DNA from 2 places in the Undibacterium sp. RuRC25W genome. Region 2 is predicted to be linked to the other one. Evidence: riboswitches for the same ligand, from Rfam matches in the RefSeq annotation. Region 2 holds a riboswitch; the other holds the start of a gene.
The links. Region 2 has a riboswitch for thiamine pyrophosphate ahead of ACO0KV_RS02650 (TonB-dependent siderophore receptor). Riboswitches for the same ligand answer to the same signal wherever they lie in the genome.

Region 1: linked by a shared signal. The riboswitch ahead of thiC (phosphomethylpyrimidine synthase ThiC) and the one ahead of ACO0KV_RS02650 (TonB-dependent siderophore receptor) in region 2 are both predicted to bind thiamine pyrophosphate.

What each region holds. Positions count from the first base shown of each region.
Region 1 is NZ_JBMPPD010000038.1:23,906-32,238, forward strand. It holds gene ACO0KV_RS15635 (valine--tRNA ligase) at 1-491, opposite strand, end outside; gene ACO0KV_RS15640 (tetratricopeptide repeat-containing diguanylate cyclase) at 720-2,798, shown strand; TPP riboswitch at 2,997-3,099, shown strand; gene thiC (phosphomethylpyrimidine synthase ThiC) at 3,193-5,106, shown strand; gene thiS (sulfur carrier protein ThiS) at 5,115-5,327, shown strand; gene ACO0KV_RS15655 (thiazole synthase) at 5,434-6,219, shown strand; gene thiD (bifunctional hydroxymethylpyrimidine kinase/phosphomethylpyrimidine kinase) at 6,219-7,016, shown strand; gene thiE (thiamine phosphate synthase) at 7,018-7,656, shown strand; gene ACO0KV_RS15670 (UvrD-helicase domain-containing protein) at 7,843-8,333, shown strand, end outside.
Region 2 is NZ_JBMPPD010000003.1:73,568-81,900, forward strand. It holds gene panC (pantoate--beta-alanine ligase) at 1-191, shown strand, start outside; gene ACO0KV_RS02640 (cobalamin-binding protein) at 193-1,092, shown strand; gene rarD (EamA family transporter RarD) at 1,202-2,086, shown strand; TPP riboswitch at 2,295-2,391, shown strand; gene ACO0KV_RS02650 (TonB-dependent siderophore receptor) at 2,469-4,658, shown strand; gene ACO0KV_RS02655 (Ppx/GppA family phosphatase) at 5,015-6,472, opposite strand; gene ACO0KV_RS02660 (class I SAM-dependent methyltransferase) at 6,597-7,478, opposite strand; tRNA gene ACO0KV_RS02665 (tRNA-Lys) at 7,743-7,818, opposite strand; tRNA gene ACO0KV_RS02670 (tRNA-Lys) at 7,876-7,951, opposite strand; gene ybgF (tol-pal system protein YbgF) at 8,023-8,333, opposite strand, start outside.

The sequences.
Region 1 (8,333 bases), on a different contig from region 2:
TGTTCAACCAGACGTACAAATACTTCTGTTACTGTCTTGGAGCGTTCCGCATCCATCGTGAAATATTCACGATCCCAGTCAGCAGACGCACCCAGACGGCGCATCTGACCAGTGATGGTGGAACCTGATTTTTCTTTCCATTCCCAGACTTTTTCTAAGAATTTTTCACGTCCGAGGTCATGGCGCGAAATTTTCTGCGCATCCAGTTGACGTTCAACAACGATCTGTGTTGCGATACCAGCATGATCCGTTCCTGGAATCCAGGCCGTATTATGTCCACGCATGCGGTAGTAACGTGTCAATCCATCCATAATGGTCTGGTTGAATGCATGCCCCATGTGCAAGGTGCCGGTCACGTTCGGTGGCGGTAACAAAATAGAAAATGACGGTTTGCCATCGTCCATACTGGCTGCGAAATAGCCGCGTTGCTCCCATTCAGAGCGCCAATGTTGTTCGATTTCTGCTGGTTCGAAAGACTTCGCTAATTCCATGATGATCTGTTGGTTATGTGCTAAACCGTTGATTATAAATGACTGTGGAGGAGTTGATGCCGTAATCGGCAGGGATTTTCCGTAAAAAATAAATATGTTTATGGAACTTTAACGACTTTTTTAAATAAAAATCTTGTTTTTACTTGTCAAGTTTTTCTCATTTTCACCTATAGTGTTGGACATGCAGTACCTATTGATTTCCATGTTTTGATGACTAAATTGATACCTATGGTTAACAAAAAATTGCAGATACTCTTGTATTTTTCGATCTATTCGCTCTTGGGTATTATGCTTGGTGGACATGTCGTTTTTGCCGATGAGACGACGGATCTTGCGCAAGTTGTTAGTATTCAAACCATAGGAGATAGCAATAACACAGAGGCGCTGAATCGTTTGCTGGCGCTCAAGCAAACTCAAACTTCTTCAACCCCGATACGCGTACGCCTCGAAACCCTCAAAGTGCTGGCTGATCTTTACTATGATGCTAGCCAAATCACATCTAGTACGGCCACGGTGCACGAATTATTATCGCTCGCGACAGCCGAAAAAGACGCGACTGGGATTGCCATTGCTGAGATCATGTCGGTGAACCAATTGATTGACAGTGGTAAACCGCAGGAAGGGCTCAATAAACTCCAAGCAATTAGTGAAAACCTTCCGTCCGATGCGGCAATAGAAGTCCGAATGCGTCTTGAACATGCGTTCGGTTTTGTCAATCACCTGCTGGGTAATTTCGATACGTCGTTGAGATACATGCTGGAGGCATTGAAACTCAGTGATGATTTGCCAACACGTAAGGTGCAAAATCGTCTAATTATGCTTGATGCTATCGCTAGGGTTTATATCAGTATGAAAGATCCGGCAAAGGCACTGTCAACCGTGGTCGACGCATTGGATATTTCACCTCTTGCGCAGGCCCCCAAGATCCTTGCATCGCTCAGCAACAGCCAGGGTGTTGCTTATTCCTTCCTAGGACAACATGATAAATCAATTGAAGCCTATAAACGTGCATTAAAGATATCGCATGATACGGGTATGGCAACAAATGAAATGAGTTGTCTGATCAATATCAGCGATCACTACTTGATCTTAAATCAATATAAGCAAGCGGAGACGTACGCAAGGCAAGCTCTCGAGCGTGCAGAACGTGTAGCGGACAAATCAACGATCGACCTTGCCAGAGTGAATCTGGGGTTTGCTCTGGTCGGGCTAGGTAAAATGAGTCAGGGTGTGGAGTTAGTGAACGCCGCGATTCACGATTTGATGGAGTCTGGTCAGAAAACGGATGCCGAGGATATTATTGCTGAACTTGCCAATGCCTATGAGCGCGCCGGAATGTTCAAAGAGGCATTAGCAACGCTGCGTCAACAACAACAACTCAATAGCGAATTATTCAGCGCCGAACGGTCTAAAGCGGTTGCTACATTACAAGAGCAATTTAATGCCAAGCAAAAACAAAAACAGATCGAGTTACTAGCGAAAGACAATGCGCTGAAAGACGCACACATCCGTAATCACCGATTACAGCAAGCGATTACCTTGCTTGGTGCAACTGTCACGGTCATGGTGGGTATGTTTATTTTCTTGTTATATCGTCGTGGACAGCGAGTCAATAAGCAGTTGCGCGAAGCGAATGCCCAACTGGAATTCCATGCCGTTCACGACCCGCTGACAGGCTTGTATAACCGTCGCTCCTTTGTCGAAAGGATGCATTTGCGCACAGCAGAAATCGAGGCCGAGCGGCGGGAAGTGCGTGACGGCAACCCCGATTGTCTGATTCTGCTCGACATTGACCATTTTAAGCAGATCAATGACACTTGGGGACATGCCGCTGGCGATACCGTGTTGGCGGATGTTGCCCAGCGCTTGCGTAAGACGGTGCGCGATACGGATATGGTGCTACGGTGGGGTGGGGAAGAGTTTTTAGTGTACGCCCCTAAATCTAATCCCGATCAGATCGCCATTTTGGTTGAGCGCCTTTTACAATCTGTCGGCGGCACCGGTATTGCTATCGGCGAGCATCAGATTCAGGTGACGATGACAGCTGGCTTTATTTCATTGCCTTTTTCAGGTTTTCCTGAAGATCAGTTCAACTGGGAAAAAGCCATTCATATTGCCGATATGGCCTTGTATTTGGGCAAGAGAAATGGGCGTAATCGTGCCTACGGTGTTGCCCGCGTGTTGGTTGATGCCGCCTCAGCAGTGCCATTTTTCGAAGATGACCTGGCCGCAGCGGTGAGCGCTGGCATCGTTGAGCTGACTGAAGTGATGGGGCCGCCTAAAATTGATTTCAGTCATGCTATGTAGAAAAATTTATTTGTGGTGTTGTATTTGTGCTTTTTGAACTGATCCCATTGAAGATAAATATGGCGTCAAGCCAACCTTGGTTTGCTATTTTGGGTAACGTCGGCACTGATGAAATTCTTTTTATCTCCTTACCGCGCGTTAGCGATATAATGCCGCCACGACGACAGCGTGATTAAAAAATTATCACGCTGCGAAGTTAAATAATGCTAGGGGTCCTGATATCGATAGTCGGTATCGGGTGAGAAATACCCTCGAACCTGATCTGGATAATGCCAGCGAAGGGAAGCCGCTAAAAATCGTACCCATAATGCTTGTCTGTGTTTGTTATGCGCGTACTGTGTTTTTAGAAACTCCTTTGCTGGCTCCATGCCAACAAGCAAAGGAGCCAAAACTAATGAATGCCAATCCTAAATTTCTGTCCGCAACAGCGACAGTTGACGAAGCCGCTATTGCGCCGCTGCCGAATTCCCGCAAAGTATATGTACAAGGTAGTCGTCCAGACATCCGTGTACCTATGCGCGAAATCAGCCAATCTGATACACCGGCATCTTTTGGTGCAGAAAAAAATCCGCCGATTTATGTGTATGACACTTCGGGTCCTTACACTGATCCGAACGTCAACATTGATATTCGTTCCGGTCTGGGATCTGTCCGTGGTGCATGGATTGCAGAGCGTGACGATACGGAAGAATTGTCCGGTCCGAGTTCTAAGTATGGTCAGGAACGTCTCAATGACCCACAATTAGCCGAGTTACGCTTCAATCTGAAACGACTGCCACGTCGTGCTAAAGCGGGTAAAAACGTATCGCAAATGCACTATGCGCGCCAAGGTATTATTACGCCAGAAATGGAGTACATTGCCATTCGTGAAAATTTACAACGCAAAGAATATTTAGCTAATTTAAAGGCGTCTGGCCCAATGGGTGACAAGCTCGCTGAGATGATGGGACGCCAGCATCCTGGACAATCCTTCGGTGCTGCAATTCCGGCAGAAATTTCACCTGAATTTGTACGTTCAGAAATTGCTCGCGGACGCGCTATTATTCCAGCCAATATTAATCACCCCGAAGTAGAACCGATGATTATCGGACGTAATTTTCTGGTGAAAATTAATGCCAATATCGGTAACTCCGCCGTCACTTCATCGATTGGTGAAGAAGTTGAAAAAATGACGTGGGCGATCCGCTGGGGGGGTGATAACGTTATGGATTTATCAACCGGCAAACATATCCACGAAACGCGTGAATGGATCATCCGTAATTCCCCTGTTCCTATCGGCACGGTCCCTATTTATCAGGCACTCGAAAAGGTTAACGGGAAAGCCGAGGATCTGACATGGGAGATCTTCCGCGACACACTGATTGAGCAAGCCGAACAAGGTGTTGATTATTTTACGATCCATGCAGGTGTGCGTTTGCAATATGTGCCATTGACCGCCAAACGCATGACAGGCATTGTCTCTCGTGGCGGCTCTATTATGGCCAAATGGTGCTTGGCGCATCACAAAGAAAGCTTCTTGTACGAGCACTTTGAAGACATCTGCGAGATCATGAAAGCGTACGACGTGTCGTTCAGTTTAGGTGATGGCCTACGCCCAGGGTCGATTTACGATGCTAATGATGAAGCGCAGTTAGGTGAGTTAAAAACCTTGGGTGAATTGACCCAGATCGCCTGGAAGCACGACGTGCAAGTCATGATCGAAGGTCCTGGTCATGTGCCTATGCATCTGATCAAAGAAAATATGGACCTGCAATTAGAGCAATGTCACGAAGCGCCGTTCTACACGCTCGGACCACTGACGACAGATATTGCTCCAGGTTACGACCACATTACGTCTGGTATTGGCGCAGCACAAATCGGCTGGTATGGTACCGCCATGTTGTGCTATGTCACACCAAAAGAGCACCTTGGTTTGCCGAATAAAGTCGACGTTAAAGACGGCATTATCACTTACAAAATCGCAGCGCATGCAGCCGATTTGGCGAAGGGACATCCGGGTGCGCAGATTCGTGACAATGCTTTGTCCAAAGCCCGTTTTGAATTCCGTTGGGAGGATCAGTTCAATATTGGCCTCGACCCAGATAAAGCACGTGAATTCCATGATGAAACCTTACCGAAAGATTCCGCCAAAGTCGCCCATTTCTGCTCCATGTGCGGCCCCCATTTCTGTTCCATGAAAATCACGCAAGAAGTGCGTGACTATGCTGCGAAGCAAGGAATATCAGAGATTGCTGCTCTGAAACAAGGGATGGAAGTAAAAGCGGTGGAGTTCGTTAAAAACGGTGCAGAAATTTATCGCAAACAGTGAGCGTCTTGATGGACTTGGAATTAGATATTGAACTCAATGGCAGCACGTATCAGGTCACATCCGGTAACACGATTGATGACTTGATTGGTGCGCTTGAGCTTAGAGAAAAGAACATCGCCGTGGCCGTCAATCGGCAGATTATCCCGCGTGGTCGGTGGGGTGAGTTGCAGCTCAAAAGTAAGGATAAAGTCGATATCGTCCGCGCTATTGGGGGCGGATAAATACTGACCTTATGCTGACCTTCCGCTGATAAGAAAAAAGATGTTGCGCAAGTAAAAAATTTGATTGCGCAACATTCTTTGCCTGCGATCTAAAAAAGGAATACAAATGCAAACAACAGAAGGTTTAACCATTGCCGGAAAAATCTACGGCTCACGCTTATTAGTTGGTAGTGGTAAATATAAAGATCTCGAACAAACGCGTCTGGCAACAGAAGCGGCTGGCGCTGAAATCATTACGGTCGCCATTCGTCGCGTGAATATCGGGCAAGATCCGAATGCGCCTAGTCTGCTCGATGTGGTACCGCCATCCAGATATACCATCCTACCTAATTCGGCAGGCTGCTATAACGCGCAAGACGCCGTGTACACCCTGCAATTGGGGCGTGAATTATTGGGTGGCCACAAGTTATGCAAATTAGAAGTCTTAGGCGATGAAAAAACCTTATTTCCAAATATGCCCGAGACCCTGAAAGCAGCCAAGACCTTGGTGAACGATGGCTTTGATGTGATGGTGTACTGTAGCGATGATCCAATTCAGGCAAGAATGCTGGAAGACATCGGCTGTGTTGCCGTTATGCCTTTAGCGTCACTCATTGGTTCTGGAATGGGCATTCTGAATCCGTGGAATTTGTCGTTAATCATTGAACAGGCGAAGGTGCCTGTGCTGGTGGATGCCGGCGTAGGTACGGCGTCCGATGCGGCGATTGCGATGGAGCTGGGATGTGATGGCGTGTTGATGAACACAGCGATTGCCGGTGCCCGCGACCCTGTTCGTATGGCGCGCGCCATGGGACTGGCTGTCGAGGCAGGGCGGGAAGCCTTTCTGGCAGGCCGTATGCCACGCAAGTTTGCGGCGTCGCCGTCATCACCAATGGCGGGGCGCATTGTCTGATGACGCATCCACAACGCCCTTGTGTACTGGTCTTTGCGGGGCATGACCCCAGCGGGGGCGCGGGGATCCAGGCGGATATTGAAGCGATTGCCGCGCAAGGCGCCCATGCCTTGCCGGTCATTACTGCGCTGACTGTGCAGGATAACGATCATGCATACGCAGTGCATGCCGTTGATGCGCAAATTATCTTGCAACAGGCAATGACACTGGTCGCTAAGATACCCGTATCGGTGGTCAAAATCGGTATCGTTGCGCACAAAAAGAATGCGGCCACCATTGCGCGTTTTATTCAGCAACTCAAACAAAAACAGCCCGCACTGCATGTAGTTCTGGATCCCGTACTTGGCAGTGGACACGGGGATCGCTTATCGCTCGATGACGCCGTCGAAGCGATACAGCCCTTACTCAACGTGGCGACGCTCATCACCCCCAATTTGCCCGAATTATTACGCTTAGCGCCCACATCAACAGGTTTTGTCGAGCAAGCCCAGAGATTGTTACAAAGCACGGCTGCCGATGTGCTTGTCAAAGGTGGACATGGGTCTGAGGCGCAGGTGAAGAATATCTGGTATCAAGCACAACATTTACAGGCGGCACAAGAATGGCTGTGGCCCCGATTAACAGGAGAATTCCATGGCAGCGGGTGCACACTGGCGTCAGCGATCGCGGGTCGACTAGCGATGGGTGAATCACTCGGGCTGGCGCTGGATCGTGCTCAGCAGTACACCCAAGAAGCGCTACACCAAGCGTATGCAATTGCTGCGGGACAGCTGATTCCACAACGAAACAGGATATAACATGAGCATCAACAATTTACGGGGATTGTATATCGTCACTCCGGACTGGGACGACACCGATCAATTAGTGACGGTCACTGAACAAGCATTAGAAGGCGGTGCGAATATTGTTCAGTATCGCCATAAAACAGCCAGTGCTGATCTGCGCAAAGAGCAGGCGCAGGCGTTGCAGCAGCTATGTCGTCGGTATCAAAAACCATTCATCATTAATGACCATCTGGATTTGTTTCTAGAACTCGATGCGGATGGATTGCATGTGGGTGGGATGGACATCTCTGTTGCAGAAGCACGGTCGCAGATTGGTCCGGACAAGATACTGGGCGCGTCGTGCTACGGCGATCTTGCTCTTGCCCGACTGGCGGTGAATACTGGGGCGAGTTATGTTGCCTTTGGTGGATTTTATCCTTCACGCATCAAAAAATACGCCGTTACAACCGCACATGAGATCGTGTCCGAGGCGGGGAGAGAATTTGCCTTACCCAAGGTGGTCATCGGTGGTATGACATTAGAGAACTGTCAGCCGCTGTTGGCGCATGGGACGGAGATGGTTGCTGTCATCAGCAGCGTCTATATGGCGGATGATCCTCAACTGGCAGCGCGTCAATTTGTGCGATTATTGGGCGGGACTGCAACGAAGTAAGGTAAAAGGGACGGCATCAGTGCTGTTCGTGGAGCAGAAACTACGTTGGCCGTGTGAACGTATGTTTCTTGCTTAACATGCAAAAATCCACAACAGGCGTCTTTGTTGCATGCAGCATGCAAGTACGGACAGCGAGATCGTTGTAGAGAACGGTTCAGTCGTCCCGCTCTCCCGTATAATCGGGGTATGCAAAATTTACTTCATAATTTAAATCCTGAGCAGCTTGCTGCTGTGACCCTGCCGGCGCAGTCGGCCCTGATTCTGGCCGGTGCCGGATCGGGCAAGACGCGTGTATTGACCACCCGGATTGCATGGTTAATCCAGACCGGACAAGTGTCGCCGGGGGGGATTCTGGCGGTGACCTTTACCAATAAAGCAGCTAAAGAGATGATGTCGCGTTTATCGGCGATGTTGCCGATCAATACGCGTGGTATGTGGATAGGTACCTTCCACGGCTTATGTAATCGCTTGCTACGTGCGCATCACCGCGATGCGGGCTTGCCACAAACATTTCAAATTTTAGATTCTGGCGATCAATTGTCATTTATTAAACGCTTGCTGAAAGCAAATAACATTGACGACGAGAAATTTCCACCCAAGACGCTGATGTATTTCATCAACAGTGCCAAGGATCAGGGATTACGTGCTGCGCAAGTCGATGCGTATGATGATTTCAA
Region 2 (8,333 bases):
TGTTTGAATTAGAGCGCAAAGCGATGGCAAAGCTGGCCAATCGCCAATGGAAACCAGACTATATATCGATCCGCAAACGTGCCGACTTACAACCACCTTCCGCTGGCGATCTGGCACAGGGTGCGCCGTTAGTTGTACTTGCTGCTGCGAAGTTGGGCAACACGCGCCTGATTGACAATCTGGAAATTTGAATTGAAACTGCGCCAGATCAGTGTCCTACACCCTCTACTGCTTCTGCAACTGCTGCTGATCGCTTGGAGTTCCACAGCGTTAGCAGCAGTGAGCGTGAAGGATGATGCGCAACATACGATTACGCTGACACGACCAGCGCAGCGCATTATCAGCCTCGCACCCCATGCGACTGAATTATTGTTTGCAGCAGGTGCAGCGAACAACATCGTCGCTGTAAGCGACTATAGCAATTTTCCTGAAGCTGCTAAAAATCTGCCGTCCGTGGGCAATGTATTCGCCTTAGATACCGAACGACTCTTGGCGCTCAAACCTGATTTGGTCGTAATCTGGGGTACTGGCAACGCGAAAGTATTGGCCAACAAATTACGCAGCCAGCACATCACTGTGTTTGAAAGCGAACCACGTAATTTTGAAATGGTGGCAAGCTCCATTGAGCGACTATCCCTCTTGGCAGGAACTGAAACTGTTGGCAATACTGCTGCAGTCAATTTCCGGCATCGGCTAGAGGATCTGCGCAAAACCTATCGACAACCAGATAACGCAACGCCAATCACTGTTTTCTATCAGGTATGGAGCAAGCCACTCATGACGTTGAATGATGAGCACATGATATCGGCATCAATACGACTTTGTGGTGGCGTTAACGTGTTTGGTAAATTAAAAGACTTGAGCCCGACAATCACCACAGAAGCGTTATTGGCAAGTAATCCCAACGTCATCGTCACCGGTGGTGATAATAATGATAGCCTCAATGAATGGCGTCAGTTCAAAATGCTTAACGCCATAAAGAAAAATCATTTATATGCGGTCCCTGCAGACTTACTCAATCGTGCGGGACCACGCATTCTTGATGGCACAGAGGCGCTCTGCAAACAACTCGCCCTTGCCAGAGAAAAATAACGAGGTCGAGTGCAGTTATTTGATCAATGCATACAGCACACGTCTCTGTTTACGGCGATAATGCTGCATCTGGCCGAATTTTCGGCCTCCTTTTTTTGGGAATGCAGTAATGCGTAAAGGTATTTTACTTGCGGGCGCCGCCTACACCATCTGGGGTTTGTTTCCACTCTATTTCAAAGCCCTACACTCGGTTCCTTCATTAGAAATTTTGTTAAGCCGTATGTTATGGTCACTTTTATTTTTAGTGATTGTGTTGAGCTTACGTCGGCAATGGGACTGGCTGGCAATAGTGCGGCGACAACCCAAACTCATCGCTAGCTTTGCCGTCAGCGCCTTGCTTTTATCTGCCAACTGGTTTATTTACATTTGGGCGGTCAATGATGGAAGGGTGATCGATGCCAGTCTTGGGTATTTTATGACCCCGTTAGTCAACATTCTGATTGGATCTATTTTACTCAAAGAACGTTTGCGCTTGGGTCAATGGGTAGCAATTTCATTCGCTGCCTTTGGTGTAGCGTGGATGACTTTCCAGACTGGCCATTTACCTTGGATAGGATTGTCACTCGCAGGAACGTTTGGCACCTATGGATTATTGAGAAAAACAGCTGCACTCGGCGCGTTAGAAGGACTCTCACTAGAAACAGCGATTTTCTTTCCATTTGCTTTCGGCTACCTGACCTGGCTAACGATGCACGGACAGAACGCTCTCATTACCAGCGGAACCGATATCAAGGTATTACTGGCTTTAAGCGGCCCAATTACAGCAATTCCCTTGCTCATGTTTGCTGCTGGTGCTCGTCGCATTCCGATGACCACACTTGGATTACTCCAGTATATTGCGCCTTTTGTGCAATTAATGCTGGGTGTCTGGATATTTAATGAAACCCTAGATGCGCATAGACTGATTGGCTTCGTTGCCATCTGGGTCGCCTTAATTGTTTATTCTGGTGAAGGCTTGTGGGTTAATTTCAAGCAAGTAAAGATCTCTCAGTGAGAAGTGCATTGTACGTACTGCATGCATAGCTCAGACGTAACATGGTAAGCAGATGAGTTAAAGAAATACCGTTTATTTTTTATTTGCATGAAAGCAACTAAAATCTCTGAGCATAGACTGACAGGGGTATCTTCTCCATTAAAAACCACAAATTACAAGGGGAGGATGCGGCTCAAAAAGCCCCACCCATCGTTTCATGTTAAAGTACCGACTTCGCTAGGGGTCCTGGAAATTTTTTCTGGGTGAGATAGTCCCTTGAACCTGATCTGGATAATGCCAGCGAAGGGAAGCGCAAAGTCCACGCTGTTTATATTCCTGTCTATGCTTTGTTTGCTCCTTTGCTGCCATCCTGCATGCGCACAACGAGTACAACGAGCACACCATGACACAATTCACTGCACGCCCTTCCATCCTTTCTTATCCCGCACTTCGCCCCACGTTGATGGCTATCGCTATTGCACAACTAATGTGCATGACAGCGGCATACGCTGCTGCCGAACCTGAAGCAGCAGTTAACGCAGACGCACAAGCACAGCCCCTACAAGAGGTGGTTGTATCCGGCAATAAGAGCGCGCAAAAACCCGACCATACCAAAGTCACTGGTTTTATTGACCAAAAACTGATCGATACGCCATTTTCGGTCAATACATGGGGCGTGCAGCAACTGCAGGATCTGCAAATTCGCTTAACAACAGATGTTGTTAAATACGATGCCAGCATCAATGATGCCTATAATGCGGTCGGCTATGCAGAACAGTTTTCTATTCGTGGCTTTGCACTGGATAACGAATATAGCTATCGCAAGGATGGCTTTGCTATTCCTGATGATGGCGTGATTCCTCTTGAGAACAAAGAAACCATTGAAATACTGAAGGGTGTTTCAGGTTTTGAGTCGGGCTTTGCAACGCCCGGTGGCATCATCAATTATGTCACCAAACGTCCAACGGATAGCGATCTGCGAAGTATCACAACCAGCATCTCTGAACGTGGCACCTTATATGGCGCGTTAGATTTAGGCGGTACCTCGTCAGATAAACAATTTGGCTACCGCATCAACGCCGCAGAAGAACGCTTACGCTCTTATATCATTGGCGCGAATGGCAACCGTCAGTTTCTTTCTGGCGCCTTTGACTGGCATTTATCGTCGCAATCCTTGTTGCAATTTGATTTCGATTACCAGCACCGCGCACAAATCTCTGCACCGGGCTTTCAGCTGACCAACGGTACCGATTTGCCACAGGGCATTCGCGCCGATATGATGCTCAACAACCAACCTTGGTCAAAACCGGTTGATACGACTGATAGCGATATTGGACTGCGATACGAGTACAAACTCAATAGCGTTTGGACTGCAAGCATTAGCGTCAATAAGCACGAATTCAAACGAAATGACTATACCGCTTTCCCCTACGGATGTAGCACCGGCAACATCCCTTCTGGCTACTGTGCGAATGGTGACTACGATGTGTACGACTATCAAAGCGTCGGCGAATCAAAATCATCGTGGGGTAGTCAGGCATTATTGAGCGGAAAATTCACCACTGGCTCTTTTCAACACAAGTTCGCTGTTGGCTTGAGTGACTCACAGCGGAAGGACTATTTTGGTGAATATGTCTATGATTTCGCTGGTACAAGTAATATCTTCCATCCGATTGTCGTTGGTCAATCCACCAATTCGACAGGCCCGGTGATGTTGCAGCGGACGGATAAGGAATGGTCAGCATTCGTGCAAGATGCGATCAGTTTAAGTGATGCATGGACACTGCATGCAGGCATTCGCCATCTCAACATTCATCGTACTCAACTGGGCTATCCTGGATATCAGCATAATTACTGGGTACCCAATGTTGCCATCGTCTACAAACCTACACAAAACACCTCATTATACGCATCCTTTGCGCAGGGCTTGGAACATGGCACTGTCGCGCCTGTCGGTACGAACAACGCCACTCAAATGCTTGATCCGGCAAAGTCCAAACAGCTTGAAATCGGTATAAAAACGGATGCGCGCAAAGATCTCAGTCTGAGCGCAGCGTTGTTTCGCATTCAAAAACCGCTTGAGTATATCGACACCAATCAGGATAGTAATTTTAATAATTACATTCAAAATGGGACTGCAAGACATACTGGCCTTGAATTCACAGCACAAGGCAAGGTCACATCTCAACTTACGTTTGGTGCAAGCCTGACGGCGCTGGACGCGATACAAGAGGGTACTGGTGACGCTTCACAAGATGGTAAGCGCGTACTGAACGTGTCTAAGCTCAAATCAACCGTCTACGTCGATTATGCAGTTGCAAGCATCAAGGGGCTGGATCTGAATGCAAGCTGGCAATACTCAGGCAACAAAGCCTATACGCCCGATAATTCAGTGCTTGTACCGAGTTACCAAGTCTACAATGCGGGTGCACGTTACGTCACCCGCTTCGGCAACACAACGACCACCCTGCGCTTTAATGTTGATAACGTCTTCAACAAATTCTACTGGCGCGACGCAACCCAAGAACTGGGCGGTTACCTGTTCCCTGGTGCATCACGCATCTATAAATTATCTGCGCAATTTGATTTCTGATTGATTGGCTTATGTTGATGGACGACGGACTCAAGGCGACCCAAAGAATTTTGGTTGTGGCTTGAGCAAGTTGTCAGACTTGACTGCATTCTCCGCCTGCGCGGAGAATGACAAAGCTGATGTATTTTTTTAGTTGGTGTTTTGGGTTTGGGTTTGGGTTTGGGTTTGGGTTTGGGATCGGTTTTGATTTTTCCCGCTTGAGACAAACCAATTTGTGCGAGACGAAAACGGATCAAAAAGTATCTTTGCAAGAGCGCAGCGAGTTTAGATACCTCCCCATTTTGCGTAACGCTCCAAACATGCTGGAATACTAATTTTCAGATGAAAAATAAAGTCGCGAGCGATCTCTCAAGACATCAAACATTCGTTCTGACCAAAAAATCAACACCAATCTCACGCCAGGCTTCGATCTCTTTCTGCAACCAATACGCCACCGTCGGATGCAACGTCACCCAGTTACGACGCATTTCTAACTCGATACCGCGCTTCATTTTCAGACGAATATCTTCGTAATCAAGATCAGCACGAGAATGCATCAACATGACAGATAAGCGCAACGCCAATATAGCTTTGGCAAAATCAGCATCGACCAGCGCCTCACCTAGCTTACGCAGATTACCTTTTTGACTCAGGATGAGCTTACTCATAATACGTTGCTCGCGGGTAGTAAACCCAGCCATGTCCGCATTTTCTATCATATAAGAGCCATGCTTATGATAACCAGTGTGCGAGATCGCCATCCCTACTTCATGCAGCCGTGCGCTCCATAACAGTAAACGCAAGTAATTATCTGACGTAGGTTTAAGTTGTTGATAGAGTGATTTCACCATATCAACCACCCGATTTGCACGCGCCATATCAGCGTTAAATACCGTCGCTAATTTTTGTACTGATACTTCACGGCGATCACGTTTTGTTGAGCGCAGGTACAAATCCCACATCACCCCCATACGCAAGCCAGCCTCAATCGGCAAGAGCAATTCAATGTTGAATTCGGTCATCAGGCCGATTAAAATCGCCAACCCGCCCACAACCATGGCAACCCGCTCAGGTTTAATACCACTAAGCTCCAGATCACTGATTTTGCCGCATTGAACACAATATTGCTTTAGAGCGTTAAGGCTAAGTAATGTGATTTTTCCATCACCTAGTCCACCCTTGATGATGGCATCTGCAATGGCACGCATCGTGCCTGATGAGCCGTAGGCCTTACGCCAATGCTGAGGCTGATATGTTGGAGCAGCATCTTCAAACATGGAACGTGCCGACAGAATAGCGGCCTCAAAAGCCGCATCAGTCAAACGACCGTCAGGGAAAAAGTTGGTACTCGTCTTGACCGTACCGATACTGAACGACTCGACGTTCACAATCTCATGACCCCGACCAAGAATAACCTCTGTCGAACCACCACCTATATCCATGACTAAGCGACGCTCGCCAGGAATAGAAACGGAGTTTGACACGCCCATATAAATCAGGCGCCCCTCTTCCTCGCCAGAGATAACATCGATCGGATGGCCGATTGCGGCTTCCGCCAACGGCATGAGTGCTGCAGCATTTTTTGCGATGCGGATCGTATTTGTCGCAACAACTCGCAAATAATCGACGGGATAAGCATTCAGAATTTCACGAAACCTACTTAGGCAGTCAATCGCACTCTGCATTGCCTCCGGTGTCAGGTTACCTTGATCATCAAGTCCAGCCGCCAGTCTGATCGGTTCCCGCGCACTTTTAACTACGCGAATGGAATCCCCTTCGTGACGAGCGATATGCATACGAAAACTATTAGAACCCAGATCCACGGCGGCCAGCATGTTTGCTTTCCTTCTAAAGGTAATACCAGTCAATATTTTAGCGTTATAGGAAAATGATACTAATCATTTTTTATGACATTGCAATGACGATCACATCGTCCGATGTCAGGCATCGTTTCTTGTCTTACTGCGGAACAAAGAATCGCTCACGCATACTGTCTAGCCCAGTCGTATTGAGCATTTCGGCTAATCGTTCAGCTGGACGTTTTGCTGGCATTCCTTTGTATTCAGCAATAATCAATTCGTTTTTCATGGAATGTTCCCAGCCAACCAATTCCGTCACTCTGACCTGGTAGCCGTGCGCCTCTAGTTGCAAGCAGCGTAAAACATTGGTGATCTGACTACCAAATTCACGCGTGTGAATAGGATGACGCCACATTTCTGAAAGCGGATTATTGCGCACTGCATCGCCTTTGTTCTTGCGTAACTCCGAAGCCACCTCAGCCTGGCAGCATGGAACCAACACCATGCACTTGGCTTTCTTTTTTAAAGCAAATTGAATGGCGTCATCTGTCGCAGTATCACATGCATGCAACGCGGTCACGATATCAATCTGCGGTGGAAGTTGATCAGAATGGGTGGACTCAGCGACCGACAAATTAAGAAACGACATGCCCGGAAAGTTAAGTCGCTGGGCCAGCTCGGTTGACTTTTGCACCAATTCATCGCGCGTCTCGATACCATAGATGCGCGCGTTACTCAGGGCTTGCTCGGATTTAAAAAATAAATCGTACAAAATAAATCCTAAATAAGACTTCCCAGCACCATGATCAACAAGACTGATATTAGGATGAGACTCTTGCAACTTAAGTAACAAAGGTTCAATGAATTGATATAAATGATAGACCTGTTTCAATTTGCGGCGACTATCCTGATTCAATTTGCCATCACGCGTGAGGATGTGCAACTCCTTGAGCAGCTCAACAGATTGGCCCGGGCGGATTTCATGCTTCTCTGGTGCTAGTGAGGCCTGTGGAGTTTGATTTTTCACGGCATTTTTCTTCATTTTTCTGTGCTCGATCATTATAGGATGGTAAATCAGGTCGAAAACAATAGGTGTATTTTTTCATCACCCTATGACCGACATGTCGCGCGGCATTCCTCATTGTACTAGTTGCTGTCATTGACTGGCCGAACAGTCTTTGTTGCCGTGCAATGCGGGCCTATCTTGCATGAATCATTCATATGTTTAACATGCCGATCACCTGCAAATAACAACGTATAAAAGCAAAAAGCCAACCCGTGTGGATTGGCTTTTTGCTTTTTGTTTTGGTAGGCCGTGCGGGATTCGAACCTGCGACCAACGGATTAAAAGTCCGCTGCTCTACCAGCTGAGCTAACGACCCAAAACCTGCTAAAAAAATCTAAAAACTTAATCGCAACTTAAGCTTCTTTTGTATTCGTGGTAGGCCGTGCGGGATTCGAACCTGCGACCAACGGATTAAAAGTCCGCTGCTCTACCAGCTGAGCTAACGACCCGAAAGACCGAAATTATATGGCGTTTCAGCCCCTCTGTCAATCCCCGTCTTAGGATTTAATCCTTATACTGATTACTTCACGGGGGACAGGCGACTCTTAGCAGCTTGTGCAGCTTCAGTGCCAGGGTATTGAGAGATCAACGCTTCGAGTGTTTTCTTAGCAGCAGGCTTGTCCTTAAGCTCCGTATAACAGCCAGCGATGTTTAACATAGCATCAGGTGCTTTTGGGTGATCAGGATAGGCTTTGATCAACTGTTGCATAGCAGAGACTGTGCTTTTACAATCACGTTGTGCATAGTAGGAATTGCCAAGCCAGTACTGCGCCGAACCCAGATAAGCCGATTGCGGATAAGCAGCGATAAAACTAGTAAATGCCGGAGCAG